Regions from separate parts of the Ectobacillus polymachus genome, predicted to be linked through region 3. Evidence: riboswitches for the same ligand, from Rfam matches in the RefSeq annotation. Region 3 holds a riboswitch; each other region holds the start of a gene.

Region 1 (10,579 bases), on a different contig from region 3:
GATCAAAAATAATGTCTGAAGGGCGAATATCATATTTTTGCGTAAGTAATTCGTAGCTCCTTTTCGCAATTTCAAACTTTCGATCCGCCGTTACAGCCATTCCATCCTCATCAATTGTCCCAACAACAACTGCAGCCCCATATTTATGAATGAGTGGAACAACCTTTTGAAATCGATCTTCACCGTTTTCTAAATTAATTGAATTTAAAATGGCTTTCCCTTGTGAGTAGGAAAGTGCACGCTCCATTACTCGTTCATCCGTAGAATCTATCATAAGTGGTGTTTTAATCATTTTCGTTGCTATTTGTAAAAACTGTTCTATATCCTCGATTTCATTTCGATCCGGATCGGCCATACACACATCAATTACATGTGCATTTCGCTTTACTTGTGCTCTCGCTATTTCCGCTGCTTCTTCAAACTTTCCTTCTGCTATCAAACGTTTGAATGCGCGTGATCCAATGACATTCGTTCGCTCCCCGACAAATAGAGGCCGCATAGAATCTTCATATTGCAGCGGTTCTAAGCCGCTTACGGCATGACCTTTACGATGATACTTAGGACGCGGACGCAACCCTGCTACTGCTTCCTTTAAAGCCCGAATATGATCAGGAGTTGTCCCACAGCAGCCACCAATAATATTCACCCATCCTTCTTCAGCGAACGTTTTCATCTTCGTTGCAAGTGACTGAGGAGATTCATGATAGTGCCCTTCTTCATCTGGAAGACCTGCATTCGGATAGCAGGAGATATAGCTTTCTGATAGACCGTTTAAAGAACGAATTGATTCCCTCATAAACTCTGGTCCAGTCGCACAATTTAATCCGACTGATAATGGCTTTATATGCTCGATTGATAAATAAAATGCTTCAATTGACTGCCCAGCAAGTGTTGTTCCCATTGGTTCAATCGTACCAGAAATCATGACTGGTACTTTCTTATTTAACTCTTGGAAAGACCGTTCTATGCCAATACAGGCCGCTTTCACATTTCGCATATCCTGACTTGTTTCCACCAATAATACATCTACTCCACCTCTTAGAAGGCCAAGTGATTGTCTCTCATAGGATTCAACTAATTTATCAAAAGTCACACCGCCTGTAACGCTAATAGCCTTCGTCGTTGGTCCCATGGCACCCGCAATATAAACTTCCTTACCCGATTGTTCTACTGCCTTTCTTGCAATTTGTACGGCTAACTCATTCATTTCTATATCATATTGTTCAAGGTTATAATCCTTTAAAACGATCTTCGTAGCCCCAAATGTGTTCGTTTCAATAATATCTGCTCCTGCATCAATGTATGCTTGATGAATAGCTAAGATAAGATCTGGACGAGTTTTTATTAAATATTCATTGCATCCTTCAAATTCCTCTCCGCCAAAATCTACAGCAGTTAAATTTGCCTGTTGTATCATCGTTCCCATAGCTCCGTCCAGAAGTAAAATTCGTTCCTCTAATGCTTGTTCAATTCCCCGCATGTCGTTGCTCCCTTTCTTCTTACTTTTATATATCGTACGAGTTCTTCTGATATCTCAAATTTTTGAAATGGAGTGATGATATACACACCATGAAATAACTTCATTGCCTCATCAATTAGTTCTTTTGCAATCTTTAACCCTTCCTCTACCGCATTCTCAGGAGCTAGATGATTATCCATCCGTTTTCTTACTTCATCTGGTAACGTAATTCCTGGTACTTCGTAATGCAAAAAATCTGCATTTCGTTTACTAACGAGTGGCATGATTCCAATAAATATTGGCGTTTTAAAATCTTTTACTGCTTCGTAGGTTTTTCGTAACACTTCTTTATCAAAAATTGGTTGTGTTAAAAAATAGTCCGCACCGGCAGCAATTTTTTTCTCCATCCTTCGAACTGCCCCGTCAATGTATCGAACATTCGGATTAAAGGCAGCTGCAACTGAAAAAGATGTCGGAACGCCGATAGATTTACCTAATGGTGAGCGCCCATCATTTAACTCCTTTATCATCCGAATTAATTCGAATGAGGATACATCGAATACTGATGTTGCTCCTGGAAAATCTCCAACTCTTGCCGGATCTCCCGTTAGCGCTAATACTTCATGTATGCCTAAGGAAGACAAACCTAACAAGTGCGAATGTAAACCAATTAAATTATGATCACGACATGTTAAATGTGCGAGAACTGGAATATCATAACGTCTAAGGAGTGCCCCCATTGCCATATTTGAGATACGCGGGCTGGCTAGTGAATTGTCAGCAAGAGTAATTGCATCTGCTCCTGCTCGTTTTAAAGCCTTTGCTCCTTCAAAAAATCGTTGTGTTTGCAATTGTTTTGGTGGATCTAATTCAACAATAACCGTTGTTTCACGTTTCGCCTTTTCAGCCAAAGAAGATACTACTGCTGTTATAGGCTGTATTGTGACAATAGGTGAAGGACGATGCTTAATCTTCTTCTCGTTAACTGGCGCTTCACCATTCAATGCGTGTCTCATTGCTCGAATATGTTCTGGCGTCGTACCGCAGCAGCCTCCAAGCAATCGTACACCTTGCTCGATAAACCTCTTAGCCATCTGTTCAAAATAATCTGCAGTACCTTTGTACTCATAGCGTCCATTATCATATTTTGGCAATCCAGCATTTGGGTATGCGGATAAGTATCCTTTACTAGGTAAGGATACTGTTTCTAATGATTCAATCATGCGCAGCGGTCCCAAGTGGCAATTTAATCCAACAACGTCGGCTCCTTTTTGCTGTAATTCATCTAATACTTGTTCGATGAATCGTCCACTTTGTGTAAGCCCTGCTTCGTGTAAGGCTACTTGTGCTACAATCGGCAGATTCGTTGCCTTCCGTAATACGCCAAGTGCGTGATAGAGTTCAACTTCATCGTAAAACGTTTCTAGAAGAAGAGCATCGGCCCCTTCTTCCAATAGTGCGCTAGCTTGCTCCATAAGCATAAATTCCCGCTCAACTTCTGTAGTCATAACAGATCCTATATGCTTCATACCACCAATTGTTCCAAGTACAATCGTATTCGCTTTCGCAGCTTTTCTAGCATTTCGAACTGCTTCTCGATTTATTTTTTTTACTTCATTTTCTAAACCATACATACGAAGTTTCCCTTCGTTGGCTCCGTATGTATGTGTTTGAATGACATCTGCTCCTGCTTCCACGTACAGCCTATGGATTTCAGTAATTCTTTCAGGCTCTGTTACATTCAACTCTTCAAAGCAGCTTTGCAAACCGTATGAATGGAGCATTGTTCCCATCGCTCCATCTCCTATCAGGATCCCCTGCCCAAGACTATCTACTAAGTTGCCCATATGTCACACTCCCCATATTCTGCTAACCCAAAAGAGGGAGATGAAAGAAACCCCTACTTTTAGAATGTTTCATTTTATCAAACAAAGGATCCCCCACTTCAAAGAAGAGGGGGATCCTTTGTTTCCTCCTCTTATCACGCAAAACCATTGTTTTGCAGGTTGTAGCACCGTTTCAAACATTCGTTTGAAGGTTGCCGGGCTTCATAGGGCCTATCCCTCCACCACTCTCGATAAGAGTTTCAAATCTGCTAGCTTGTAAGTGAATAATTTTTCAATTAATTTATCATGTACGACAGCAAATCGTCAATTCATTTTCAGAAAAAATATTTTTTTCTGAATACACAAAAAACAATTGCATTTTCTATCTACTTTGATATACAGTATTAAAAAGCCTTAACAATTTCATATATTCTTATCAAGAGAGGCAGAGGGACTGGCCCTGCGAAGCCTCAGCAACCATTAACAACCCTGTTAATACGGTGCTAATTCCAGCAAATTCACAATGAATTTGACAGATAAGAAGGTATAATCCAAAAAGCCTTCTTCTTATGAGAAGGCTTTTTTACATTAGAGGAGGATGAAACATGAAACGGATAGAAACAAAGCTTGCACAAATTGGCAACAGAAGTGAAGAGTGTACCGGAACTGTAAACGTACCCGTATATTTCTCAACTGCTTATCGTCACGAAGGAATTGGAAAATCTAGCGGCTATGATTATATTCGAACGGGAAATCCTACTCGAAACATATTAGAAAAAACAATTGCCGATTTAGAAGAAGGTGATCAAGGCTTTGCATGTAGCTCAGGAATGGCTGCGATTACGCTCGTTCTATCCTTATTTCAAGCAGGAGATGAACTCATTGTTGCAGAGGATTTATATGGAGGCACATTTCGGCTATTGCGTGATTACGAAGAAAAATGGAATATTCGATGTAGATACGTGAACATACAAGATCTCACTGAAATTACCAAGGTACTATCTCCTCAAACAAAGGCAATCTTTCTAGAAACTCCTACAAATCCACTAATGCAAGTTGCTGATATTGAGGAAATTGCTGCCATTAGCCAGCAGCACAATCTTCTTCTCATCGTTGATAATACATTTTATACACCCATTCTGCAAAAGCCTCTTCATCTTGGTGCTAACATCGTTGTTCATAGTGCAACAAAATATTTAGGAGGACATAACGATGTATTATCCGGCCTTGTTGTGGCAAAAGGAACTGCATTGTGCGAAACACTCGGCTACTATCACAATTCCTCCGGAGCAGTACTTAGTCCATTCGATTCATGGTTGCTTATGCGCGGAATGAAAACATTAGCTCTTCGAATGAGCAAGCATGAAGAAAATGCTAAAGTAATCGTTGATTTTTTGCAAAAAGCAAATGAGGTGACTGATGTACTCTATCCTGGGCATGGAGGCATGCTATCCTTTCGGCTGCAGCGAGAAGAATGGATTAATCCATTCCTACAATCGCTAGCTCTTATTACATTTGCAGAGAGCCTTGGAGGAATTGAAAGTTTTATCACCTATCCTGCTACTCAAACACACGCCGATATTCCATTTGAAATTCGAAACGAGAGAGGTATTTGTAATCGGCTGTTACGTTTTTCAGTTGGAATTGAACATATAGCCGATTTACTTACAGATTTAAGGCAAGCGTTTGATACTCTTCATAAGGAGGTAGGAGCATGAATCCATCCTTTTCTTTACAAACAAAATTACTTCATAACAATCACAAAGTTGAAACACAGACAGGGGCAGTGAGCGTTCCCATCTACAACACAAGTACATTTCACCAGCTAAGCGTGGATAAGTTTGGAAAATACGATTACAGTCGTTCTGGAAATCCGACTCGGGAAGCATTAGAAGAAACCATCGCTGAATTAGAAGGAGGCACGAGAGGCTTTGCATTTTCATCGGGAATGGCTGCCATCTCCACATGCTTTTTACTTTTATCCCAGGGTGATCATGTCTTAATTTCAGAGGATGTATACGGCGGTACATATCGAATCATTACAAATGTTTTATCTCGATACGGGATCTCCCATACATTTGTAGATATGACAAATATGGAAGCAGTTACGAAAGCGATATTACCAAACACAAAATTATTCTATATTGAAACACCATCTAATCCTCTTTTAAAAATTACAGATATCAGGAAAATAACAAGCCTAGCAAAACGAATCGGTGCTCTTACTTTTGTTGATAATACGTTCTTAACACCTCTTCTGCAGCAACCGCTTGCGTTAGGAGCTGACATTGTGTTACATAGTGCAACGAAGTTTATTTCCGGCCATAGTGATGTTACAGCAGGATTAGCAGTCGTACAGGATGAAAAACTTGGCGAGCGCCTTGCCTTTTTACAAAATGCATTTGGTGCCATCCTAGGGCCGCATGATAGCTGGCTTGTCTTGCGAGGAATCAAAACGATGCACGTTCGATTAGAACAATCCTCACATTCTGCTGAAAGACTGGCTTTATTTTTACAAAATCACGAAAAGATACAACAGGTATACTATCCTGGACTAACAGAGCATGATGGCTATGAAGTACAACAAAAGCAAGCAAAACATGCCGGTGCAGTTCTTTCCTTTGTTTTAGAAAATGAGCAGGACCTCCATACCTTTTTAGAACATATTACATTACCTGTTTTTGCAGTCAGTCTAGGAGCTGTAGAATCAATCCTCTCTTACCCTGTCACAATGTCCCACGCAGCTATGGATGAGGAAAAACGTCAAAAGCTTGGGATTACACGTTCACTTTTACGCCTTTCCGTTGGGTTAGAAAACTACGATGATTTACAATATGACTTTACAAACGCCTTATCACAGATAAAGTGAAACTTCCCTCGGTGGGGGTTTTCTCTCATCCCCCACCGAGGGTTAGCAAAGGCCAATACGGACTTTTACGGGCAGTTGTCCCCCACTTAGCCTTCTCCGATCTCTCTAAGCCTTGAAATGGGGGTCTTACTGCCCGTTAAAGCGGGATAAAGTGAAAATCTTCAAAAACAGGTGTTATCATATTCAGATACTAAAATCTAGAAAAATTTAAAAAAGAGGTGATGAAATCCCATTCTCATCATCTCTTTTTTTAGGAAATACATCTATAGCAGCCTTATGTATGCTAGAGGAAACTATTACGTATGTACTATATATAACAGAGTAAATATGATACAATGATTGTGCTATTTATTACAATATTTTTACAAATTATATACAAATAAATCCGCAAATTTACATTCAATTAAAATTTTAACTCATAAGTAAATATACTCCATTTGTAACTGTCAATTCAGTCTGTTTTTATATCATATTTTGGTTAATTTGAATACCATTACCTAAAATATGAAGCCTAATTTACGTAGCTATCTCTTTTCTTACGTTTTCTTTACTTTTCGACTAAACATTTGCAATCGGTATACTATTTATCATAAAATTTTGTTATGTATGGTGCTATTCGTATATATGGAGGTGTAAAAAATAAATGTTTGATTCATTTCGAGACGGAGAAGAACAATTCGAAGGAAATGCAGAAATGTTAAAGGTACTCGCGCATCCTGTTCGCCTTTGTATTGTGAAAGGATTGATTGAACGTGGAGCATGCAACGTATCTACTATGTACACATGCCTTAACATGCCTCAATCAACCATTTCACAGCATCTAGCTAAGCTTAAAAGCGCAAAAATCGTAACAAGCGAACGAAAAGGGTTGGAAATATATTATAACGTAGAAAATAAAAAAGTAATCCAACTCGTAAATGTATTATTTTAATTAGGGGAAAAGGTAAGCAACATTCACTTCAATGTTGCTTTCTCACTTTCTAAATCATTATCCACTTGTCAAATTCTCCTTTAATCTCCCTGTTGTATATAAATCAATACCAGTGCACCGAACGTATCTCATTGCATCTTATGGCTACAAATAACGGATAATACGCTAATTCAATAGGAATTTCAAATACCATTTTCCGATAGCCTTCTGCTGCTTTCCAATCATCAAGAAACAAATGATCCAGATTACGCCATCAACATTGACGTATCCAGCAAATTACCTACAGAAAAAGACGAAACTCCTTTTTGCTGTATACTTACATGAAAATAGTCACTCATACTCCCTTGTAGGATAAGCGAACGAATGGCACGGTTTTGTTTATTCTTTTCAGAAAACGGATTGTTATCATTATGATTCATCAACTTTTGCATAATACCTGTTGATAATAAAAAGCGAGTTTGCTTTACACGTAATACAGTCTTTAAACCAACTTCCTCGCCCGCTTTTTCTAATTCATCCCAATGTATATGAGAAGTAATATCCATCTCACCTGGATGCAGCAAAGGATTTCGGATGAGCTGATGCTTATAATAGCCGCGTAAGCTCCCTTCTCGGTGAAGAGGATGCATCCATTCCTCATTTGTATATCCATAGTCTACAGAAATACATATCCCTTGTTCGATACGGTTTGCTAATTGATGCACAAACTCGCTCATTTGTAGTGGAATTTCAAACCGTTGTCCATCTTCCAAATGAAGATTATGACTGTGTAAATATTGCAATATAGCTTTATTTTGTAGAGGAACTTGTTTTTCAACGAGTTCATCCTGTTCATTCAATGTAACAAGTACTTCCACTAAACCATGTTCTGTATTTTCAATAACCTCTACAGGAAAGGCATCAAACAATTCATTGGAAAAAACAATACCCGAAAACGAAGAGATCTGTTCAATTGAAGTAAGCTGTTTTACATTAGAAAATGGATGTAGCTTTTGCTGCTGCAATTTACGATGATAAGGACTCGTTTCGACAATTATATATTGTAATGATGAAAACGTATTAGGAGATTCTTTCTTCCATTCTGTTAGAACATCAAATGCAAAACGTCCTGTACCGCCGCCAATTTCACAAATGATGGGTGGTACCCATCCACCTTCTACAAGCTTAATAAAAAATGAAGCAAATTGCTGTGCATATATAGAAGAAATATTACTACTAGTAAAAAAATCGCCTTGTCTGCCTATTTTTTCTTGCTCCTTCATATAATAACCATAGGTTTCATCATATAAAGCAAGTTGTATAAATGTACGATACGAAATCGCATGCTCTGGTGACGCTTGAATCGCCTTTTTTATGACAGAATGCATGATGTACTTCACCTCAGCTTAAAAAGGGATTGTTTTCTTTTTCAGTACCGATTGTCGTTATAGGTCCATGTCCGCACAATACCTTCGTTTCATCTGGAAGCGTAAATAGCTTTTCTTCAATAGATGAAAGTAATTGTATCATACTGCCCTCTGGCAAATCGGTACGACCAATGCTCATTTGAAAAAGTGCATCTCCTGAACATACAAGTCCTGCCTCGCTGAAATAGTAAGAAATGCTTCCTGGAGTATGTCCGGGCGTTTCATAAACATAACAAGAAAATGACCCTACTGTTAATGGACCTTCCTTTTCAATGATATATTCGGCTGATTTAAGAATGATATCTTCACTCATTACAAAATGCATAGACCGATTTAAAGCAGGATTAACTAACCAATTCTCTTCGTTCTTATGCACATAAACCGGAATATTATAAGCTTCGCGAACTACATCTACTGCTCCAATATGATCAAAGTGAGCATGAGTAAGTAAAATAGCCTGTGGCTTTAAATCGTTATCATGTAAATAAGTAAGTAATTTATCTCCTTCTGCTCCTGGATCAAAAATAATACATTCATTTTGATCATTAGATACAACATACGCATTTGTTTGTATCGGTCCCAATGGAACTTGTACCCATTTCATTGTATATTCTCCTCTTCCTATACTAATTCATCTCATAAATAACATGTCAAACAAGATAAATCAGCAAAAATAGTTATTTTTTTTATCATACAACATTTTATACCGTATGCAAAAGAAAAGAGTGAATTCGTTTTCAATTACTCTCGACTTTTCGCATAGGTGAATGTACAATAAAAAATATAAATAGAAAATATTGTAAATTAAATAATTTAGAGGAGGATTATAATGAAGTATAGTGTTGTTATTATCTTTTCTCTTATAGCTCTTCTGGCTTTATATGGTGTGTTTAAAACAATGAAGGAAAAGAATAAGCTTGGGGCCTTTTTTTCCTTTTTAACGCTAATCGTCTTTGGGTGGTTTGCTATCATGACCCTATGGAATAATGGCTATCCTCCAGTTGGCCATTAAAAAAGCTCTGACATGCAGAGCTTTTTTTATAATGGTTTGGTACATCTTTTAGCTATTCTCTAGTTTTTTCTTCGCTAACCATGAACTTCCAATTACACCTGCATCATTACCAAGCGTTGCAATTGCAAGCTTAGTACTTTTTGCAACTCTAGGAAATGCAAATTTCACAAAGTTCTTTTGAATTGATGATAGGAGCAGCTCACCAGCACGAGAAACACCGCCACCAATCACAACCAACTCTGGATTTAAAGTGTTTGCAATATTCGCTATCGATAATCCTAAATGAAAGGTCATCGTTTCCACAACGGAATTAGCAAGCTCATCTGTCTTTGCTGCATCAAATACATCCTTTGCAGTAATCGTCCCATTCTTCTTCCATATATCACGTAATAGACTTTGCTTCTCACTGTTTTGAAGCGCTTCTTTTGCTAAGCGAACGATACCAGTGGCAGAAGCGACCGTTTCCAAGCATCCTGTTTTTCCACAATTGCATGTGGCACCATGTTCTGCGATTACGGTAATGTGTCCAATTTCCCCTGCTGCACCACTTATTCCCTGTACAATTTGTCCATTTGCAATGACACCACCACCAACACCAGTGCCAAGTGTAATACAGACTAAATCGGTAGCCCCTGCGCCAACACCTTTCCACATTTCCCCAATAGCCGCGACGTTCGCATCGTTATCAACTGATACGGGTAATCCTGTTGCTTCTTCAAGCAATTTTTCAAGAGGATAGTCTTTCCATCCAATATTAACTGTTTCATATACAACACCTGAGCTTAAATTGACCGGACCTGGTGCTCCTATTCCAATACCGGCTAATTTTGACTTTACTTGTCCTAGTTCCGTTAGCTTCTCATCAAGAGTTCTTGCTATATCCTGCGTAATATATAATCCTTGTGCACTTGTATTCGTCTTAATTTCCCATTTATGTATTATTTCACCTTCATATGTAATAAAAGCTAATTTGATGGTTGTGCCTCCAAGATCGACCCCAACTAACCATTTATCATTCATCGTATACCATCCCTTTATTCTGATTTGGATTTTTCTTTTTCTAGCTGCATTTCATG
Region 2 (10,579 bases), on a different contig from region 3:
TTTTTAAAGATCCATTTATTTACTATGTTTCGTTATGAATATCTCCAATGTTTCCATTGCCTTTACTACCGTTTTACTTGTTACTGAACCAATGAGATGAATGGATTCATGTGGTAATACAGCAGCCTGTGCAATTGTTTGTATCGCTTCCTTATCCCCTATCGCAATACCAAAATCCGCAAGAGAAGAAGGAAAATGAAATTTCTTATAGTAAGGTAAAAGAAATTCAATTTCATCCCACTTTTTCTCTATTGCTAGTTGTACAAATATACCGTATGCTACTTTCTCCCCATGTAAGAAGGAATGTGTTTCATTCATTTTTGTTAACCCATTATGAATAGCGTGAGCCCCAGCTACTCTTCCAAAGTGATCCCCATAACCTCCAACCATACCTCCAGCAGCAATAATTGTTTCAATGACTTTTATAAAGGCTGGAGAAATCATTTTTATATCCATACTTGCAAGTGCCTTTTCACCCAATTGTAGAGGAACATCTCGACACATTTTTGCCACATGATGAGCAATAGTTACAGAAATAGGTGTATCAAAAAGTTGTTCAATTAATACATTTGCTTCATACCATTTAGCTAGTGTATCAGCTATTCCTGCCTTTAGAAGACGAACTGGAGATGAAAGGATAATACGCGGGTCTACTAAAACCATATTCGTACTTGTAGGAAATACAGTATAATGTGTGAATATACTGGTTTTATCATAAAACACACTTAATGGAGTCCATGCTGCACAGTTAGAAGCAAGAGTGGGAATGAGAACAGTTGCCGTATGGGTTTCATTACCAATTGCTTTTACCAAATCTAATACTTTTCCTCCGCCAACTCCAATGACAGCTTGAAACGCATCTTTTCGAACTTTTCTAGAAATTCTAGCCACTTCCTCTACCGTACATTCCCCTCCATAAACTTCAAATTTACAAAGCACCTGAGAAAATGTTGGGAAATAAGGTTCTGCTGCTTTCCAAGATGCATCACCATGAATAATCAGACAGCTTATAATTCCTCTATTTAACAATCTTCCTTCGAGTGATTCCAATACACCTTCCTCACAAACATACAACTGTGGTGCTCCTCTTACTTCTAAATGTTCTTTCATGCTTTTCCCCTCCTAAGTAATAAGTAAAAAAGAAGTGACGTATTAGGGATGTGAATCCACTTTATACGTCACATTGCGTTTATTTTCGATTAAGCATCCATTCTGGTTTTCCAAACCCTTTGAAATCTTTATCAATTTCAGACTCAAATTCTTTTGACTCTACAGCTGTTTTTATATCTTTTGCAAATTGTTTATCTATATCTTTTGTATTTACAACAACACGATTACGATATTCGTCAGGCATTTTTTCGAGTTGAAGTGCATCAAGCAAATTCATTTTAGCAGCTAAAGCATAGTTTCCTGGTACCGCTGATAAATCAACACTTTCTACTGCACGAGGAAGTTGTGCTGCTTCAATTGGCTTAAATACAAGTTTTTTCTTATTCTCTTTTACATCTTTTTCAGAGACAGTTAATGGATTTACGTTAGGATCAATTTTGATAAAGCCCGCATCCTGTAAAATGACAAATGCACGTGCTGCGTTAGTTGGATCATTTGGAATTGCAATCGAGCTTCCTTCTTTTACATCAAGTAAAGATTTATATGTTTTTGAATAAATTCCCATTGGCGCTGTTGGAACAACTATAACCTCTGAAAGTTGAATGTTATTTTGTTTTGAAAAATTATCCATATAAATCTTATGCTGGAATAGGTTCGCATCAATACTTCCTTCTGCCAATGCTTTATTTGGTTGAATATAGTCACTAAATTCTATTACTGTCACCTTATAGCCCATTTTTTCTAGCTGTGGTTTAATTGCTTTTGAAACCATATCACTATACGGTCCAGTTGTTGCGCCTATTTTAAGTTCCTTTTTGTTTGCAGCAGTTTGAGATTGGGGTTGTCCTCCGCAAGCTGCTAATAGACCTATTGATATTAAAAATACAACTAGCAATACTAATCTCTTCATAAAATAAAGTCCTCCTCAGAAGTGAATTATGAATCTATTTTTTATTTAATTGGCTTGCAATGCGATCCCCTAAAAATTGAAGGATCTGTACAAGACAAATTAATACAATAACCGTTGTAAACATAACCGTATTGTCATAACGATAATATCCATAACGAATAGCTAAATCACCGACACCGCCGCCTCCAACAATTCCAGCCATTGCAGAGTATGCCACTAAACTAATTGTCGTCAATGTAATCCCTTGTACAATCCCTGATTGAGCTTCTGATAAGAGTACATCCTTAATAATCATCCATGGCGTGGCTCCAATTGCTATGCCAGCTTCAATCACTCCTTTATCAATCTCTCGAAAGGAGGTTTCCACAATTCGAGCAAAAAATGGAATAGCTGCTACTGATAAGGAAACCGATGCTGCGGTCGGACCTATCGTTGTGCCAGTAATTAGCTTTGTTAGCGGCAAAAGCGCTACAAGTAATATAATAAATGGAATGGAACGAACGACGTTTACGATGAATCCAACAATTGTTTTAATTACGGTATTTTCTAAAAATAGTCCCTTATCGGTTACAAATAATAAAATGCCAAGAGGCAATCCAATAATAATGGCAACACCAAGAGAGAGAACCACCATATACAATGTTTCAAAAATCGCTTTATTTAATTCAGGTAGAATTTGAATCAGATTAGATAGCATGATACATCACCTCGACATGTTGAGTTTTTAGCATTGTATAGTTAATAGCCTTTTGTACCTCATTCTTTTCTCCAATCAATTCCATTATAAAAATCCCTAGTGGTGTATCTTGTATGTACTCAATTTTTCCATGAAGAATATTTCCTTTGACAATAAAATGCTGAAGCATATCGGAAACAACAGCTTCTTCTGCGATCGTTCCCTTAAATTGAATTTTAATAATGGTTCCTTTTCTTTGTTCTACTAATCGTTTTGGAATTTCAAATTGTAATACACTGTCAATAAATTGCATCGTAATCGGTTGTTGTGGATTAGCAAATACATCATATACCCTGCCTTCTTCTACTATAGATCCATCCTGAATCACAACCATACGGTGACAAATTTCCTTTACAACTTCCATTTCATGCGTAATTAAAACAATTGTTAGTCCAAGCTTTTCATTGATAGACTTTAGCAGTTGCAAAATTGATTTCGTCGTCTTTGGATCTAGCGCCGAAGTTGCCTCATCACAAAGAAGAACAGATGGCTCATTTGCAAGAGCACGTGCAATGCCAACACGTTGCTTTTGACCACCGCTAAGCTGCGTAGGATACACATTACGCTTATCTAATAATCCAACCATTTCGAGCAATTCAGTAGTTCGAACTTCGATTTCCTCCCTTTTCTTACCAGAAGCCCTGAGCGCAAAAGCAATATTCTCATATACGGTTTTCGAGTTAATCAAATAGAAATGCTGAAAAATCATTCCTATCTTTAGTCTAGCTTTTCGTAATTCCTGCTCCGTTAACTTTGTCAGTTCGATACCCTCTATTTTCACACTGCCTGAAGTAGGGGTTTCAAGTAAATTCATGCATCTAAGCAAAGAACTCTTTCCGGCACCGCTATATCCTACAATTCCAAAAATTTCTCCCTTATGAATGCTCAAGGATATATCATTTACAGCTTTAACCTTTCCGTATTTTGTCTCATACTCTTTTGTCACATGCTGAAGTTCAATCATATGCACTCTCCTCTCCTTTACAACATAAATAGCCTCTTTCATTTGAAAGAGGCACCGTGAAAATCGTTACGACTTATCTTTCAGAATAAAAGTATTCTGCAGGAAGTAGCACCGTTCCTAAATTGGAGGTTGCCGGACGTCATAGGGCCTGATCCCTCGGTCACTCTTGATAAGTAAACAAATTATTTAATTTTTTGTTAATTCGAATAATAGTATAAATTGTGACAATTGTCAATTGTTTTCGCAAAATAATTATAGTCTTTACAACGCTACCTTTATTCTTTCTTTGTACTTTTCGTATAACTTGACCCTCGACGAGGGTTTTTTCTCATCTCCTACCGAGGGTTAGCCCGACCTTTGTTGTTGCGGGCAGTTATCACCCACATAGCCTTTTCTGATTTCTCTAAGCTTGAAGTGGGGGTATTACTGCCATTAAATAGCGAGATAAAAGAAAAAGGAGATGCCCCATAAGAGAATGATTATTCTCTATGAGTTTTCTCCTCTTTCATCCACATATTTGCTGAACAGTTCATACAATCCTTTATTCACAAGATAAGATATTTGCTTATCTGATTTATATGGATAACGGTCTCGAAGTCGTATGGAAGCCTTTGCCATTAAGTTCTCCAATACTGAACGCCCACCTTTTCCGTATATTACTTCAGCAAATTCAATTAACTTTGCATCCTCTAAGGAAGCAGAATTGTGATTAAAAAAGAACTTTTCCATTGTCTCACCTCTATATGATAGCGTTTTCATTTTAAATTATATAGGTATGTTAGTCATTTCACAATATTGTATGCTATTTTTTCCTTTAGTTTCATTATAAAACAATATATGTACAGTACTTATGGTTAATTAAGGCGAATTTGTGAACAAATATATATCCTGATAATGGCGTTATTTCCCAATCACAAGCCATCACGAAATAGACCGTAAGATGTTTTACGGTCTATTTCGTTTATGCTATCGAATCCAATATCAAGCGCCTTTTTTCCTGTTTGATGTTCGTTGATATAATAATGAAATGCTTAAAGGAATTACTCCAAACCATCTTTTTAAGAACGGTTCTTTTTCTGAACGGCGTTGTAATCTTTTTTGCACTCGATCCTCTTTTGGATTGTTCATGTAGGTAACAACCTGCTGCGTCACAAATTTAACGTAGTCATTTGTCGACATAGGATTCACCACCATTACAATTGTTATGGATAGTATGTCCTACTTTTCATTCCTTCAAACGCATTTCAATCTCATTTAAAATTGACTGTACGTCCTTATCCGTCGTATCAACTGTAACTGTCGCCTCTTCATACCACTTCTGCCGCATCTTATAAAGAGCAGAAAAGGCTTCGGTATTTTTAAATAAAGGACGGGATGTATCACCTTCTAGCCTTTTTACAATGTGAGAAAGATCACAGTATAAATATAATACTATGCCGTGCTCTTTCATCCATTTTCGATTTTGTTCTCTTCCTATAATTCCTCCACCTGTAGTAATAATCACATTCTCACAAGGAAGCGATTGCAACATATTCGATTCATAATCTCGAAACACTTCCTCCCCTTCATCATGAAAAATGGCTGTGATTTGTTTTCCTGTTTTTCGTTCGATTTCTTCATCTGTATCAATGACCGGCATATTCCATCTTAACCCAAGTTCTTTTCCAATTGTTGTTTTTCCAGATCCCATAAATCCTGTGATGTATAAAGCTTTCATCCCTTACCTCTCCTCAAACCATCTCGTTATTTGCTGCGTATCTTTATTATACTGAAAGCTTGCCTTATATGTTCGATTTTTCCGTGTTTTGCATATAATCGTTACATACATAACAGGGGATCCGGTAGCATCTATTCTTACTTCTCCTTGTTCATATTGATACGTAGTATGCAATGAATCACTCGTATTTCTTTTTACTTCCTGTATACCATTGTTCATTAAAATATCTAAGTGGAGAATTTCTTCTCCTTCAGCATAAAATTTTTTCTCCAATACGTACAAGTTTGCAAAATGGATGAGAAATGAAAACAGAACAAAAGAGAACACCATTGTACCCGGCATTGTAAACCCATTGCTATTTTTCATTTTTTTCACCTAATCGGAAAAAATCGTGTAATCATTCCACTGTGATCCTTCTTGTCCAAATCGATTACATGAACATTCAGGGCAAGTGTTTGTAATTCAAATGAAACGCTCGTTATTTGCTGCAACATAATCTCATGTCCTTTATTATCAACGGTTCGTATGATATCATTTCCGCTTTTTTCATATTTCACCATTTGACCGTTATTTTTCTGAAGCAGAAGCTTATTATTGATAACTGTTACAGACGTTGCTTCTCGAAATTCAATTTGTATCTGTTCTAAGCATAAGGCCCATTCAAAATCAAGAAATTTCCTATCCACTATAGAAATTTGTTTCGGTATAGTGCGCGGTACAAGTGTGATCAGAAGCAAAAGAATGGAAAGACAAAATATCACTTCTAAGAATGTAAACCCTTGTTCTCGTTTAGACATCACGCACACGTTCACACCTACTTTGCTTATGATGATTTAAATCATACCAACTGATGCAAATACGTTTATCGCTGCTTTCATAGCTGTTTTCAACGACAATGTAGTACGTAACACCTGCTTTTACGATTGATGAAGGTTTACTAGTATGATCCAACATAGCAATAATCTGCTCCCTTATCATTTCATTAGCATAGTGACGCATTCTTGTGTGCTTTTCCTCCTTCTGTAATAAAATCAATTGCGGTACTATAATAGAGCAAAGTACAAGGATTATACTTAATGATGCCAGCATTTCCACGAGAATTGCCCCTTTTTCATGCGATATAAAATCTACCTGCGCCAAGTTGAAACACGATTTTATATTTTTTTGTTTTGTACGATACATACATCGTTCCGCCTTTTCCTATGTTTCCATCTGGTCCAAAGGTTAGTGAACTTGATAAGTTGTTCAAATCAATAACAATATCATGATCATAATTACGGATAAGAATCGTCTCTATCCCGTTCGTAATCACATATTGATGAGTCATTGGGTAAAAATGTATTTTATGATTATTGCTATGACTAATTGCTGATTGTTGCATGAAAACAATATCTTGACGTAATTGCTCTAAAAATGTTTCAACTTTCTTCTCTTCGTATTTTGGAAAGAGACCAATCGCTATTAAACCAATAAGCGAAACAACAAACAGGACAAAGATTGCTTCTAAAAGTGTGAATCCAGCTTCATTATTTAGCTTAGTTCGTGCCATTTCCCACTGTAACTGCTCCATTTGAATCGATCATAAGCGGTCTTCCGTCCGGACACTTAGCTGTAGAAATATACTTTTCATCAAGCAAAGCTTGAATCGAAGGGATTGTGCCATTATTAAGCTGATATGCCTGCACTTGTGATTCTGTTGTTTTCACAAGTGCATCACAACCTTTGTTATTTACCGTTTCTCTCTGCTTAACAATATTGGGTATAATTAACAACAGGAGCACCGAAATAATAACGAGAACAAGCAGCATTTCTAACAGGGTAAATCCTTTTTCATTCATGGCTGGTTCCTCCCTATATAGAATCTAGCATCGTGAACATAGGCAAAAGCATGGCTAAGTACATCATCACAACAATGATCCCAATAACCGCAAATAAAATAGGTTGAACAATAACGAGGCACCGATTAACAAGCAATTCAACCTTTTCAATCACCATTTCACTATAATCTGCAAGCTCCTTTCCTAAATTCCCACTTGCTTGTCCATGAGCAACAACATAGGGGAGTTCTTGTTCATAATGATGTCTATTCTGAAGAACCTCATCGAGCTTTTCTCCAGTTTCAAGAAGCTGCTTTATTTCCGTTGCTTCCCAGCGAAAAAAAGAATGATGTGGTTGCATTTCAATATATTGAAATACTTCTTTTACTGATAGCCCCCCTTGCAATAAACTGCTTACTTGTTCGGAGAAATAATGAGAATTGTAAGAAAGCAATAAGGAACGAATGAGTGGAATACCCATCATTATTTTCATCTGTAAAGATGGGTGAAGTTTTTTTACAACAGTATAGTAAACAAGTATAGCTAGGAGAATACCTATCATAAGCACGGTAAAAAGGAAAGGAAGAAAACGTAAAACTGCTATCACTCCATCCGAAATAGGAGATGAAGACTGGATTGATTGATACAAGCTTGAAAACTGAGGAAGCAAAAACGAATTGAATAACAGTACCATTCCGATGAGGAGTAGAAGAAGAAATGCTGGGTAATGAAAAGCCTTCTGAAGCTTACTAGTGTGAAGAATTTTTCGTTCCATCATCGTACAGCTACGGCGAAGTGCCCTTACAATATCTCCATGTTGCTCTGCAAAAAATAGATAACCCAGTATATCAGAATGAAAGGCAAGATTCGTGAAGACAAGATGAATACTGCTTCCCTTCTTTAACTCTTCCATTGCTGCTTGTAATTGAGACTTTCTTGGCCCTTTTAGCACGAGTATCGCAAATTCAAAAGAATGCATAAGCGAATACCCTTTCTCTAACAAATTTGCGAGTTGTTTTAACAGATCAACCTGTTCCTTCATCCTCCATTTCATTTTGAAATGTATTCCTTATCAATGAACCCGAGTACATATCCTCTGTTTATCGCCTTAGCAAGCGTTTCATAATGATACTCTGCTTCCTCTCCTCGCGCCTCTTGCAGTACTTTTGTTAATTCTTGTCCATAAAGAAGCTCATATACACTTAATCTTCGTACTTTTCGCATTTTCTTACATAGTGCCGAACAATTTCCTTTACAAAATGGACACTTCAATTCCACTAATCGCTGTGCAGCCACTGCAAGTAAAGACTGTTCAATTTCTGCATGAGAAATATGAAAATCAAGTAGCCGTAAGATGGCTCCCTTTGCATGATTCGTATGGAGAGTCGTTAATACAAGATGGCCGGTTAAGCTTGCTCGAACAGCCACTTTTGCTGTTTCTTCATCTCGGATTTCACCAACTAAAATGATATCCGGATCATGTCGTAATATTGCTTTTAATCCAGTTGCATACGTAATTCCGGCTCTTTCATTTATTTGTATTTGAAGCATACCATCACTTCGCTTCTCCACTGGATCTTCAAGCGTTACAATTCTTCGTTTTAATTCACGTTGTGCTGTTTGCAGGAGAGAGTACATCGTTGTAGTCTTACCAGAGCCTGTTGGACCAGTAAATATAATTAATCCATGTGAATGCTTTAAAAATGAGACTAATGTTTTTGCCGAATTGGGGAACAAGGAAAGCTGCGATAATGGAGGAACATTAACCTGCGGATGGATCCGAATTACCAGACTCTCTTCATTTAAGGTTGGAAGCGTAGATAGACGAAGTCCTATAAAGGAATCACCCATTTCAATTTCTAATGCACCATTTTGCGGCTTCCGCTTTTCACCTATGTCCATCGATCCTAAAAACTTAAAATGAGAAACTAGCCGTTCTGAAAATGCCTTTGTAATAATATGCCTTGTCGCAAGATCTCGATCCATACGCAGTTCGATAGCTGCATCATGTTGCCTAGGTACAATATGAATGTCAGATGCCTTCAAGTCGTATGCTTCTTTTAGAATTTCATCTGCAAACCTCTTTACGCTATTCATTGGTCATCGCCTCCTCCTTTTCTATATATCATAAATCCATACAGATGAAAATTTCCTAAAATTGTTTCTTTCTTTAAGGAATTTATCACATTAATTAAGATAAAATATTAAAGTATGTTCAAATATGAACAATTAATGAATCATCTTATAAAATGCTTATTATACACATTTTCTATATTATAATATTTTTATTCTTGATAAAGTTAAAAAGGTGGAGATTATAATGGAGCAAGCATTAAAAATAACCAGTGTATTGTCTGATCCTACAAGATTTTACATTTATCAATATATTACGAAAAAGCATGACGATGTAACCGTACAAGAAATTGCCGATAATTTTAATATTCATCCTAACGTTGCCAGACTCCATTTAACAAAATTAGAGGATGTAAATATGCTTTTGTCCGATACAAAGAAAACTGGCAAAGGCGGTCGCCCAAGTCGTTTATACCGTTTGTCAAACGAAGTCATTCAACTGCAATTCCCATTCCGTGACTATCAAATGCTTTCACAGATTGCACTTGATTCATTATTACAGCTTGGTGAAGCTGGAAAATTGGCGCTTTATGAAACAGGAAAAAAATTCGGAAGAGAATTAATCGATCGTTATCTTCAACGTCTTGATATAACAGAAGATAAGCTTACCTTTACCGATAAAGTAAATATTGCAAAGGATGCGTTTACTACTGCTGGATTAACTCCTGAATTTGAAATACAAGAAAGTGCAAATAAAATATACTATCAAGTATATAACTGCCCATTTAAAGAAATTTCACCTGAACATTACAACGATGTCTGCAATATGCATGGCGAAATGATGAAAGGAATATTTGAAACGTTATTTTCAGATATAGAGCTTGACCGTAAAGACGACATCTTAGCAGGTTGCAAGGCTTGTGAATACAAACTACAAGTTAATCAATAATCCAAACCAATATTTATGTTGTGACAAAAGGGAACGTACTTCCTTTTTGTCACATTTTTTCATTAAAATATTTTAAGCGGTTACAATTATAGGAAAAATGGAATATAATACATATTGAGAGTATTCTTCTAATCTGGGGGGATGGTATGAATCGCATGTTTCGCGTTCTTGGCTTCTGGACAGGAATTTTCTCCATCATGTTCTTATTAGGCGATATGAAAACTGCGTCATTACTCTTTTTCGTTCAAACTGTTTTTTTTGTTCTTCTCAGCTTTTTAAACTTATCAGAGCGTCTATATCTTT
Region 3 (10,579 bases):
TTGCTTGCAGTACTTCGGGATGAATAATGGCTTCTTTCGTAATACAAGCAATATCATAGGGAGTTACTTGCATACCTAATGCATCTGCACCACTGGCATTACGAAAGCTTGTGTTCATTGCACCAAGCTCTTTCGCACGTTCATTCATTAGCTGAACAAACTTTTCTTTAGAGCCAGCTATATGCTCAGCAACCGATTCTGCTACTTGATCTACACTAATCGTTAGCATAAGCTTTAATGCTTCATCCCGTTTTAGCTTTTCACCTGTATGCAGTGTAAGCTTCGAAGTACCTGCCTCTGTATCAATTGCATGCTTGGTTATCGTGATTTCTTCCTCAGGTCCTACTTTCTCTAGTAACAATAAGGCGGTCATCACTTTAGCTAGACTTGCAGGGGGAGAGGAGGACCTTTCATTTTTTCCGTACAGGATCTCCCCAGAAGCAGCATCCATTACAACACCGTATTTTCCCGTAATATCTGGCTCAGAAGGGAACGCCCTCGTTTCCGTTCTTACAAAGAAGAAAAAGGAAAGGAGTATAAAAAAGAATACCATCCCGCTTATCCAGATCAATTTCCGCATCATCATGTATTCACATCCGCTCGTAAAAAGTCAAAGCTCTAAATTCCATTATGCATGAGTTTCGCCTATTCTTCTCCCATATTTTGCTTCCCGTACTGCTGGTTGTTGCTTTGTCGTCCTTTTTCTACTGGCTGCTTTCCAAAAGAAGCACTTCCTTTTGCGCTTGCTGCACTAATAGCACCTTTAGAAGGATTTTTTTTCATTTTGGCCATTACGATCACCTCCCGTTTGTATATTCACCAAACAAAGTTAAATTATGTAAGCTTTGATAAAATTTATTAGTGAATATATTGCGAATTTTCAGCCGATGGATTATATTTTAAAGTAGATAACTCATTCAATAGAGCAGCATTTTTTTTACAGAAAAAATGAATGAGTATTCATTCAAGTGTTAAGGGGGAAAAGGGATGTTTCAAATTCAAAAGGCTGCTGTTCTTGGTTCAGGTGTAATGGGGTCTGGAATTGCAGCGCACTTAGCAAACATAGGGATTCCGACACTTTTATTAGACATTGTTCCGAAAACGCTTACAGATAAGGAAATTGTCAAAGGATTAACACTGGAGAGCAAAGAAGTACGTAATCGATTCAGCCTTAGCGCTATAGAAAAGTTAGCGAAACAAAAGCCCGCACCTCTTACTGCGAAAAAAAATAGTATCTTGATTGAAGCAGGGAATATCGAAGATGATTTGGTCCGCCTGAAAGATGTCGATTGGATTATTGAAGTTGTGGTGGAGAAGCTGGAAGTTAAGCAGCAATTATTTGAAAAAATAGATCGTGTTCGTAAGCCAGGCACGATTGTAAGCTCGAATACTTCCGGTATTTCTATAGAAGCAATGGTAGAAGGTCGTTCAGAAGACTTTCAAGCACATTTTTTAGGTACACACTTTTTTAATCCGCCTCGATATTTAAAATTACTTGAAATGATTCCAACACAGAAGACAAATCCTAGCGTAGTAGCATTTATGAAAAGATTCGGAGAAGATATTCTTGGTAAAGGTGTTGTCATTGCAAAGGATACACCGAATTTTATTGCAAACCGTATAGGTACTTACGGCTTACTCGTGACTGTACAGGAAATGGTTGCACGAGGATACAGTGCAGGCGAGGTTGATTCTATCACAGGTCCGCTAATTGGACGTCCAAAAAGTGCAACATTCCGTACACTTGATGTTGTTGGGCTTGATACATTCGTTCATGTATCGAATAACGTGTATGAAAATGTTCGAGAAGAAGAACGTAATATATTCAAAGTACCGGAATTCATGCTGACGATGCTTAAAAACAATTGGCTTGGCAGCAAATCAGGGCAAGGATTTTTCTTGAAGCAAGGGAAAGACATTCTCGAGTTGAATCCAAGTACGCTTCAATATGAGCCAAGAAAGAAACTTGTTACCGATTCGGTTGAAATGAGCAAGCAAGAAAAGAAAGTAGAAAACCGGATTAAAGCACTTATCTATGCAGAAGATCGTGCAGGTAAATTGCTGCAAGCTATTATTATGCCAACGCTGCTGTATGCAGCAAAATTATATAAAGATATAGCAGATTCCATTGTTTCTATTGATCAGGCGATGAAATGGGGATTTGGCTGGGAGCTTGGTCCGTTTGAAACGTGGGATGCTATCGGTGTTCGCCGTTCCGTAGAGAAGATGAAAGAGAACGGTATGAAAGTACCAAATTGGGTCGAGGAGATGCTGGCAAAAGGGTTCGAAACATTTTATAAACAGGATAATGGAAATACCTTTTATTATGATACCGGTGCATATAAAGCAGTCGAACAAAATAAAAAGAACATTGTACTGCGGCAAGTAAAAGAAGGTGTAATAAAGAAGAACAGCGGTGCAAGCTTGATTGACATCGGGGATGGAGTACTATGCCTTGAATTTCATTCCCAAAATAATGCGATTGGAACGGATATTACACAAATGCTTTCCTATGCAATCGACGAAGTGGAACGGAATTATAAAGGACTCGTAATCGGAAATCAAGGGAAGAATTTCTGCGTCGGGGCAAATCTTGCGATGATGTTAATGGAAGCACAGGATGAAAACTATGATGAAATTAGCTTAGTAGTTAAGCAATTTCAAAATACTCTTATGAAAGTAAAGTATAGTTCGAAGCCTGTTGTCGTAGCTCCGCATGGCATGACACTTGGTGGCGGCGCTGAAGTTTGTTTGCCGGCCGCCAGCATCCAAGCTTCTAGTGAAACGTATATCGGTCTTGTTGAGGTCGGTGTAGGATTAATTCCTGGCGGCGGAGGCAATAAGGAATTGTATATCAAGCATCTTAATAAAATGGCTAACGGGGTAGATTTTGACTTGCAGAAGGTTGCAAATAAAGTATTTGAAACGATTGCAATGGCAAAGGTGTCGACATCTGCACAGGAAGCGATAGCAACGAACTTTTTAGGAGATAAGGATGCGATTAGTGTTAATCCTGATCATTTATTATATGATGCGAAGCAGAAGGCTCTTGCTTTGTACGAAGCCGGCTATAAGCCGCCAGTACGAGGAAAGATTCCTGTAGTAGGAGAAACGGGGTACGCAACGTTAGTAATTGGTGCACAAGCGATGTACCAATCTGGATATATTTCTAAGTACGATTTGGAAATTGCGAAAAAGCTTGCTTATGTCATTGCTGGAGGAAAGGTCCCATATGGAACAGAGGTTGATGAGCAATATTTACTCGATTTAGAGCGTGAAGCATTTGTAAGTCTCATTCAAGATATGAAATCACAAGCAAGAATGCAGCACATGCTAATAAAAGGAAAACCGCTACGTAATTAGGGGGATGAGTAGATGAGAGAAGCTGTAATTGTTGCAGGTGCGAGAACGCCAGTTGGAAAAGCAAAAAAAGGGGCGCTTGCTACCGTTCGTCCAGATGACTTAGGTGCGCTTGTTGTAAAGGAAACGTTGAAAAGGGCAAATAACTATGAAGGAGACATCGATGATATTATTTTCGGCTGTGCTATACCGGAAGCTGAGCAAGGGATGAATATGGCTCGTAATATCGGAGCGCTGGCAGGTATCTCACATACCGTTCCTGCTGTTACCATCAACCGTTTTTGTTCATCTGGCTTACAAAGCATTGCTTACGGTGCGGAGCGGATTATGCTAGGGCATGCAGACACGATTCTTGCAGGAGGAGCAGAGTCGATGAGTCTTGTGCCGATGACGGGACATGTCGTAAGGCTTAATAGTAAATTAGCAGAGCATGCACCTGAATATTATATGAGCATGGGACATACAGCGGAACAAGTCGCGAATAAGTATGGAATAAGCCGTGAGGATCAGGATACATTTGCAGTTCGAAGTCATCAGCGTGCAGCAGCAGCACTAGAAAACGGAAGATTTGACAAAGAAACGGTTCCGGTTGAAGTAACCATTCGAGGAGTAGATGACCGTAATAAACCATATGAAAAAACATTTACGTTTACGAAAGATGAAGGAGTTCGTCAGGAGACAACCCAAGCGATCCTTAGTCAGCTTCGTCCATCCTTTCATGTACGTGGATCTGTTACAGCTGGAAATTCTTCACAGTTGAGCGACGGAGCTGCCGCTGTTCTACTGATGGACCTGGAAAAGGCGATAGCAGAAGGTCAACAGCCGCTTGCGAAATTTCGTTCGTTTGCTGTAGCAGGAGTTCCTCCAGAAGTTATGGGGATTGGACCGGTTGCTGCGATTCCGAAAGCACTGCGTCTTGCAGGTTTAGAGCTTTCCGATATTGGCTTATTTGAACTTAATGAAGCCTTTGCATCGCAGTCTATTCAAGTTATACGTGAGCTCGGCCTAGATGAAGAGAAGGTAAATGTAAATGGCGGGGCGATTGCTTTTGGCCATCCACTTGGATGTACAGGTACGAAGCTTACGCTATCTCTTATCCATGAAATGAAACGCCGCGGCGAGCAATTCGGTATCGTGACGATGTGTATTGGCGGAGGAATGGGCGCAGCTGGTGTATTTGAGCTATTGTAATGCCAAATAGATTGAATCCAATAAGGAGGAGTATGAATGGAAAGAACGGTTGGAAGTGCAGTCAAGGGCGGAAGTTTTCTACTTGATGAAATTACACCACAGCAAGTGTTTACTCCAGAGGATTACACAGAAGAGCATGAATTAATTGCGAAAACCACGGAGAACTTTATCGTAAATGAAGTGTTGCCTGAGCTTGAGTATTTGGAACAGCATGAATTTGACCGCTCTGTACGATTATTAAAGGCTGCTGGTCAGCTAGGGCTTCTTGGGGCAGATGTGCCTGAGGAATACGGTGGAATCGGACTAGATAAAATTAGTTCTGCTTTAATTGCAGAAAAATTTTCTCGTGCAGGAGGGTTCGCTATTTCCCACGGAGCACACGTAGGTATTGGATCATTACCAATTGTCTTGTTTGGTAATGAAGAGCAAAAGAAAAAATACTTGCCAGCTCTTGCAACGGGTGAAAAACTAGCCGCTTATGCACTTACCGAGCCGGGTTCCGGATCGGATGCACTCGGTGCAAAAACGACAGCACGTTTGCATCCGAATGGCACGCATTATATTTTGAATGGAGAAAAGCAGTGGATTACAAATTCGGCATTTGCTGATGTTTTCATCGTATATGCGAAAATTGATGGCGAGCATTTTACAGCCTTTATTGTCGAACGAGAATTCCCTGGTATCTCCACTGGTTCAGAAGAAAAGAAAATGGGAATTAAGTCGTCATCAACTCGTACGGTAATCTTTCAGGATGCACTCGTACCGGTAGAAAATGTATTAGGAGAGGTTGGAAAAGGACACATCATTGCCTTTAATATTTTAAATATTGGTCGCTATAAATTAGGGGTAGGCACAGTCGGTTCATCGAAGCGCGCCCTTGAAATTTCGGCACAATATGCAAAGCAACGGCAGCAGTTTAAGCAGCCAATTGTGAACTTCCCGCTTATTCAAGAAAAATTAGCAAATATGGCGATGAAGATCTATGCAGCGGAAAGCTCGGTCTATCGTACGGTCGGACTGTTTGAAGCGCGTATGGGTACGCTAACAGATGAAGAAGTGAAAAACGGAAAAGCAGTTGCAGATAGCATTGCAGAATATGCGATTGAATGTTCATTGAATAAAATATTCGGCTCGGAAGTCCTTGATTATGTTGTAGATGAAGGTTTGCAAATTCATGGCGGCTATGGCTTTATGGCTGAATACGAGATTGAAAGAATGTACCGTGATTCTCGTATTAACCGCATTTTTGAAGGTACGAATGAAATTAACCGCCTGCTCGTACCAGGTACATTTCTTCGCAAAGCGTTAAAAGGTGAATTGCCATTGTTGCAAAAAGCACAGCAGCTGCAAGAAGAGCTTATGATGCTAGCGCCAGAAGAGGTAGGAGATGCACCACTCGAACAAGAGAAATATCTTGTTCGCAACTCCAAAAAGATCGGTATTCTTATTACAGGCCTTGCAGCGCAAAAGTATGGAAAGCAGCTCGATAAGCAGCAGGAAATCCTTGTTAATATTGCCGATATTGTCAGCAATATATATGCGATGGAATCTATCTTGCTTCGGACGGAAAAAGCCATTGCTAGAAAAGGACTTGAAAAGAGCCGGCAAAAGCTTCTCTATACGGAAGTATTTTGCCAAGAGGCATTCTTGCAAATTGAAGCACATGCGAAGGAAACATTAGTAGCAGTCGAAAGCGGAGATTCTCTCCGGATGATGCTAGCCGCGCTTCGTAAATTTACCCGCTTTACGCCAGTAGATGTGATTACGAAAAAGCGTGCTATCGCTGCAAAGATAATTGAGGAAGAAGCATTCGCGTTGTAGTTTTGTAGAAGCTACATCTAATAAGAACTGAAGAGGTAGCTCTAAACGTGACCCATGGTGAAAATCCTATTTTCGCCGTGGGTTATTATGTTTTTCAGGATTACGAATATTTTGTGAAATAGCTGTATAGGAAAAATAGATATACGTATGATAGAATGGATGATAAGAAAAGGTGGGTGAAAGAATGACGGTAACATTCTATACATATCCAAAGTGTGGAACGTGTCAGAAAGCAAAAAAGTGGCTAGATGCGAATCATGTTTCCTATGAGGCAATTCATCTAATAGAAAATCCGCCAAGTAAAGAATTGCTACAGCAGTTCTATACAAAAAGCGGTTTAGAGCTTAAGAAATTTTTTAATACGAGCGGTATGAAGTACCGGGATCTTGGATTAAAGGATAAGGTAAAGGCAATGAACGAAGATGAGATGCTGGAACTGCTAGCATCAGATGGCATGCTAATTAAACGCCCAATCATAACAGATGGTAATCATGTAACAGTAGGTTTCAATGAAGAACAATTTGGGGATATGTGGAAAAAATAGTTAGTGATCACCGATTTGGTATTACTATAATTTTAACGTTATATGGAGGGGAATTGGATGAGTATTCCAAAAGAATATCGTTATTCTGAAGAACATGAGTGGGTAAAGGTTGATGGTAATAAAGTAGTGGTAGGTATTACGGATTTTGCACAACATGAATTAGGCGATATTGTATTTGTAGAACTACCTGAGGTTGGCACAGAATTGAAAGTAAATGAGCCATTTGGCAGCGTAGAATCTGTGAAAACTGTTTCTGAATTATATGCGCCTATTAGCGGTAAGGTTATAGAAATAAACGAAGAATTAAATGATAGTCCTGAGCTTGTTAACGAGTCTCCATATGAGAATGCTTGGATGGTTGTGTTAGAGCCTAGTAATGCTAGTGAGTTGGAAGATCTTCTTTCAGCTGAAAAATACGAAGCATTAATAAGCGAAGAATAGAATAGGAATATTGGCGTGGGTGCTGTTTACCCAAGCAAAAGAGGAAGCAGCACATGTGCTGCTTCCTCTTTTGCATTTATACGTACATGATGGTCCCAAAGATATTTGCTATCTGATTCGGAAAAATCAAACAGGAAACAACATGAAAAGAAAGAATATACTATATACTAAAGGTGAACTATAGTCCATATTAGTCAGGTGATGCTGCGTGAAAGAAGTAGAAAAAGTAATTATTGTAGAAGGTAAATCTGATAAACAAAAAATTGCATCGATTATTAAAGAGCCTGTTGAAATTGTATGTACAAATGGAACGATTAGTTTGGCAAAGCTTGATGAATTAGTTGATGAAGTTCAAGATAAAGAAGTATATATACTGGTAGACTCAGACGATTCCGGAGAAAAGCTGAGAAAACAATTTATGCGGGAGCTTCCAGAGGCAGAGCATTTATACATTGATCGGTCGTATCGAGAAGTTGCAACGGCCCCACTTCAGCATCTTGCAACCGTATTAGTAAAAGCGGATATCGACATTTATCCGGAATATTTATAGTAAGGATGATTACCATGCATGAATGGACAGCAGATGAAGTTACGGAACGAATTGAACAGGATGAGCTAGCAATATTGTATGTGTACACACCTTTATGTGGGACATGCCAGCTTGCTAGTAAAATGATCACGATAGTCGAAGCCACCTTGCCATCACTGTCTATCGGAAAGATTAACCTAAATTATGCACCTCATCTTGCTACTACGTATCAAATAGAGAGTGTTCCGTGCTTGTTTATTTTTCAAAATGGTCAGTTACAAAAAAGGGTATATGCGTTTCAATCAGTAGAGTATTTGTATTATGAGTTAAAATCATTAATTGCATAGGCGACATCTATTGTCGCTTCGACATATTTCTTAGGAAATAAAGTGAAACTTCCCTCGGTTAGCAAAGGCCAATACGGACTTTTACGGGCAGTTGTCCCCCACTTAGCCTTCTCGCATTTCTATAAGCATTGAAGTGGGGGTCTTACTGCCCGTTAAAGCGGGATAATAAGAAAGAAGTGACAAGAACCGCTACAATCTAAGCATGCGGGAGTGAATAAAATGAAACTTTATTCATTATTGCAAGTCTTTGTGGGTGATGCAAATGAACAACAGCTTATTCAACCTCTTCTTCCTTCAGAGCCATTTCATGTAATACTTCGATACGAGGAGGAACGCTATAATCTGCATATTTCTCAGTACGGCCTTTCTGTATTTAAGGAAGAACCTGCCACCTATACGTTACATATTAAAACAGAACGCGATCTTCATTCTTTATTTACAGGAGAGATTCCTTTACAAACATTACTTCGAAGGCAGGGAATCGTTTATGAGGGTTCACTTCGTATCTTACTTTTATTAGAGTCCGTATTCTTTATTTGTCATAATTCTACTAATTGTACGTAAATGTTACATCAACATATTGACATCTAGTTATAAAATTGATAGAATATTAAAAATGCAATCGTGAAAATTTCATAACAATACGAAATCAGACGTAACAATCTGATTTGCTCTTATCAAGAGAGGTGGAGGGACTGTGCCCTGTGAAACCCGGCAACCGTCAGCATTCGGCTGATATGGTGCCAATTCCTGCAAAGCAAGTATGCTTTGAGAGATGAGAGAAAGGATATAGAATGCTTTAACCCTTTCTGCTCATTTTTTGTAGAAAGGGTTTTTTATTATTCTTAGACAGCTTGGGGGGAAATACAAATGATTCTATTAGAACAAGTACAAAAGTTGTACCGTACGAAAAATAGCAACATTACAGCAGTACAAGATGTGAATTTAGAAATTCATCAAGGTGAAATCTTCGGTATTATCGGTTATAGCGGTGCGGGAAAAAGCTCTTTATTACGTATGCTAAATCAATTGGAACAACCTACTGAGGGGAAAATTACAGTAGCAGGACGGGTTATTTCGGCTATTAAAGGAAAAGAATTACGCCTTGCACGCAGGGAAATCGGGATGATTTTTCAACATTTCAATTTGCTTTGGTCAAGAACAGTTTGTGAAAATATAGCTTTTCCTTTGGAAATAGCTGGTGTAGGCAAAGAAGAACGGGAACGAAGGGTAAATGAATTAATTCATCTTGTAGGACTAGAAGGACGCGAAAATGCTTATCCTTCGCAACTGAGCGGTGGTCAAAAACAGCGGGTTGGCATTGCTAGGGCACTAGCCAATAATCCAAAGGTGCTGCTATGCGATGAAGCAACCTCTGCGCTGGATCCGGAAACGACTGATCAAATTTTAGATTTACTTCTCGATATAAATAAACGTCTTGGCTTAACTATTGTGTTAATTACCCATGAGATGCATGTCATTCAAAAGGTTTGTAGCCGTGTAACTGTTATGGATGCAGGAAAGATCGTGGAAATCGGCGAGGTATTAGAAGTATTTCGCAAACCACAACAAGAGATTACGAAACGTTTTGTATCGCAAGTTACAACGACTTCAGGTGCAGAAGAAACGATTGAAGCATTGTTACAAAAATATCCTAGTGGTGTTGTCCTTCGCTTGCAATTTGTACGGGATCATATTCAGCAACCTTTTATTACTGAACTCATTCGTAACACCGTAGTTAACGTCAGTATTTTACAAGGTAAAATCTCTCCAACATCAAACGGCTCTTATGGCAATTTAGTCGTTCATTTGAATGGATCATCGGAAGAAATTGAACAGGCACTGAGCTACATTAAACAGCAGAAGATTGAGATGGAGGTAATTTACCATGGATAGTCTATTTCCAAACGTTGATTGGGGCGACATATGGCAAGCTACAGGTGAGACCCTATACATGACAGCCATTTCAACATTGGCAACCTTTGTGTTTGGACTTTTACTTGGATTGCTACTATTTATGACAGCAAAGGGAAACCTATGGGAAAACAGTGTGCTCAATAAAATAATTGGCGCTTTTGTAAATATCTTTCGTTCCATACCCTTTATTATTCTCATTATTTTACTCATACCATTTACGAAGTTGATTGTAGGTACCATGCTTGGAGCAGAAGCAGCATTGCCAGCCTTAATTATTGGCGCTGCCCCGTTTTATGGACGGATGGTGGAAATGGCACTCCGTGAAATTGATAAAGGAGTGATTGAGGCATCAAGAGCAATGGGAGCGAAAACGAGTACGATTATTTTTAAAGTACTTATCCCAGAATCACTTCCTGCATTGGTATCAGG

Evidence for each region. A riboswitch is a leader RNA that binds a small molecule or an ion and turns the genes downstream of it on or off. The one in region 3 is predicted to bind S-adenosylmethionine.
Region 1: it holds a riboswitch for S-adenosylmethionine, as region 3 does, so the genes downstream of both, ACM5BR_RS08385 (methionine biosynthesis PLP-dependent protein) here and ACM5BR_RS13655 (methionine ABC transporter ATP-binding protein) in region 3, are expected to answer to the same signal.
Region 2: it holds a riboswitch for S-adenosylmethionine, as region 3 does, so the genes downstream of both, ACM5BR_RS08290 (methionine ABC transporter ATP-binding protein) here and ACM5BR_RS13655 (methionine ABC transporter ATP-binding protein) in region 3, are expected to answer to the same signal.

Annotation. Positions count from the first base shown of each region.
Region 1 is NZ_JBLREB010000001.1:1,626,818-1,637,396, forward strand. It holds gene metH (methionine synthase) at 1-1,480, opposite strand, end outside; gene ACM5BR_RS08380 (bifunctional homocysteine S-methyltransferase/methylenetetrahydrofolate reductase) at 1,456-3,306, opposite strand; SAM riboswitch class I at 3,435-3,543, opposite strand; SAM riboswitch class I at 3,716-3,828, shown strand; gene ACM5BR_RS08385 (methionine biosynthesis PLP-dependent protein) at 3,891-5,003, shown strand; gene metC (cystathionine beta-lyase) at 5,000-6,154, shown strand; gene ACM5BR_RS08395 (ArsR/SmtB family transcription factor) at 6,798-7,085, shown strand; gene ACM5BR_RS08400 (class I SAM-dependent methyltransferase) at 7,331-8,452, opposite strand; gene ACM5BR_RS08405 (MBL fold metallo-hydrolase) at 8,466-9,095, opposite strand; gene ACM5BR_RS08410 (DUF2759 domain-containing protein) at 9,321-9,503, shown strand; gene ACM5BR_RS08415 (ROK family glucokinase) at 9,552-10,523, opposite strand; gene ACM5BR_RS08420 (YqgQ family protein) at 10,538-10,579, opposite strand, start outside.
Region 2 is NZ_JBLREB010000001.1:1,611,606-1,622,184, forward strand. It holds gene ACM5BR_RS08275 (iron-containing alcohol dehydrogenase family protein) at 16-1,110, opposite strand; gene ACM5BR_RS08280 (MetQ/NlpA family ABC transporter substrate-binding protein) at 1,190-2,020, opposite strand; gene ACM5BR_RS08285 (methionine ABC transporter permease) at 2,055-2,717, opposite strand; gene ACM5BR_RS08290 (methionine ABC transporter ATP-binding protein) at 2,707-3,720, opposite strand; SAM riboswitch class I at 3,791-3,896, opposite strand; gene ACM5BR_RS08295 (hypothetical protein) at 4,207-4,449, opposite strand; gene ACM5BR_RS08300 (YqzE family protein) at 4,702-4,899, opposite strand; gene ACM5BR_RS08305 (shikimate kinase) at 4,946-5,437, opposite strand; gene comGG (competence type IV pilus minor pilin ComGG) at 5,441-5,803, opposite strand; gene comGF (competence type IV pilus minor pilin ComGF) at 5,809-6,234, opposite strand; gene ACM5BR_RS08320 (hypothetical protein) at 6,227-6,532, opposite strand; gene comGD (competence type IV pilus minor pilin ComGD) at 6,549-6,986, opposite strand; gene comGC (competence type IV pilus major pilin ComGC) at 6,973-7,275, opposite strand; gene comGB (competence type IV pilus assembly protein ComGB) at 7,289-8,296, opposite strand; gene comGA (competence type IV pilus ATPase ComGA) at 8,305-9,351, opposite strand; gene ACM5BR_RS08345 (helix-turn-helix transcriptional regulator) at 9,575-10,276, shown strand; gene ACM5BR_RS08350 (DUF2626 domain-containing protein) at 10,423-10,579, shown strand, end outside.
Region 3 is NZ_JBLREB010000002.1:617,272-627,850, forward strand. It holds gene ACM5BR_RS13605 (D-alanyl-D-alanine carboxypeptidase family protein) at 1-583, opposite strand, end outside; gene ACM5BR_RS13610 (YuzL family protein) at 646-792, opposite strand; gene ACM5BR_RS13615 (3-hydroxyacyl-CoA dehydrogenase/enoyl-CoA hydratase family protein) at 988-3,363, shown strand; gene ACM5BR_RS13620 (acetyl-CoA C-acetyltransferase) at 3,376-4,551, shown strand; gene ACM5BR_RS13625 (acyl-CoA dehydrogenase family protein) at 4,588-6,372, shown strand; gene ACM5BR_RS13630 (arsenate reductase family protein) at 6,557-6,916, shown strand; gene gcvH (glycine cleavage system protein GcvH) at 6,974-7,357, shown strand; gene ACM5BR_RS13640 (toprim domain-containing protein) at 7,566-7,907, shown strand; gene ACM5BR_RS13645 (thioredoxin family protein) at 7,922-8,233, shown strand; gene ACM5BR_RS13650 (hypothetical protein) at 8,453-8,797, shown strand; SAM riboswitch class I at 8,905-9,015, shown strand; gene ACM5BR_RS13655 (methionine ABC transporter ATP-binding protein) at 9,104-10,129, shown strand; gene ACM5BR_RS13660 (methionine ABC transporter permease) at 10,122-10,579, shown strand, end outside.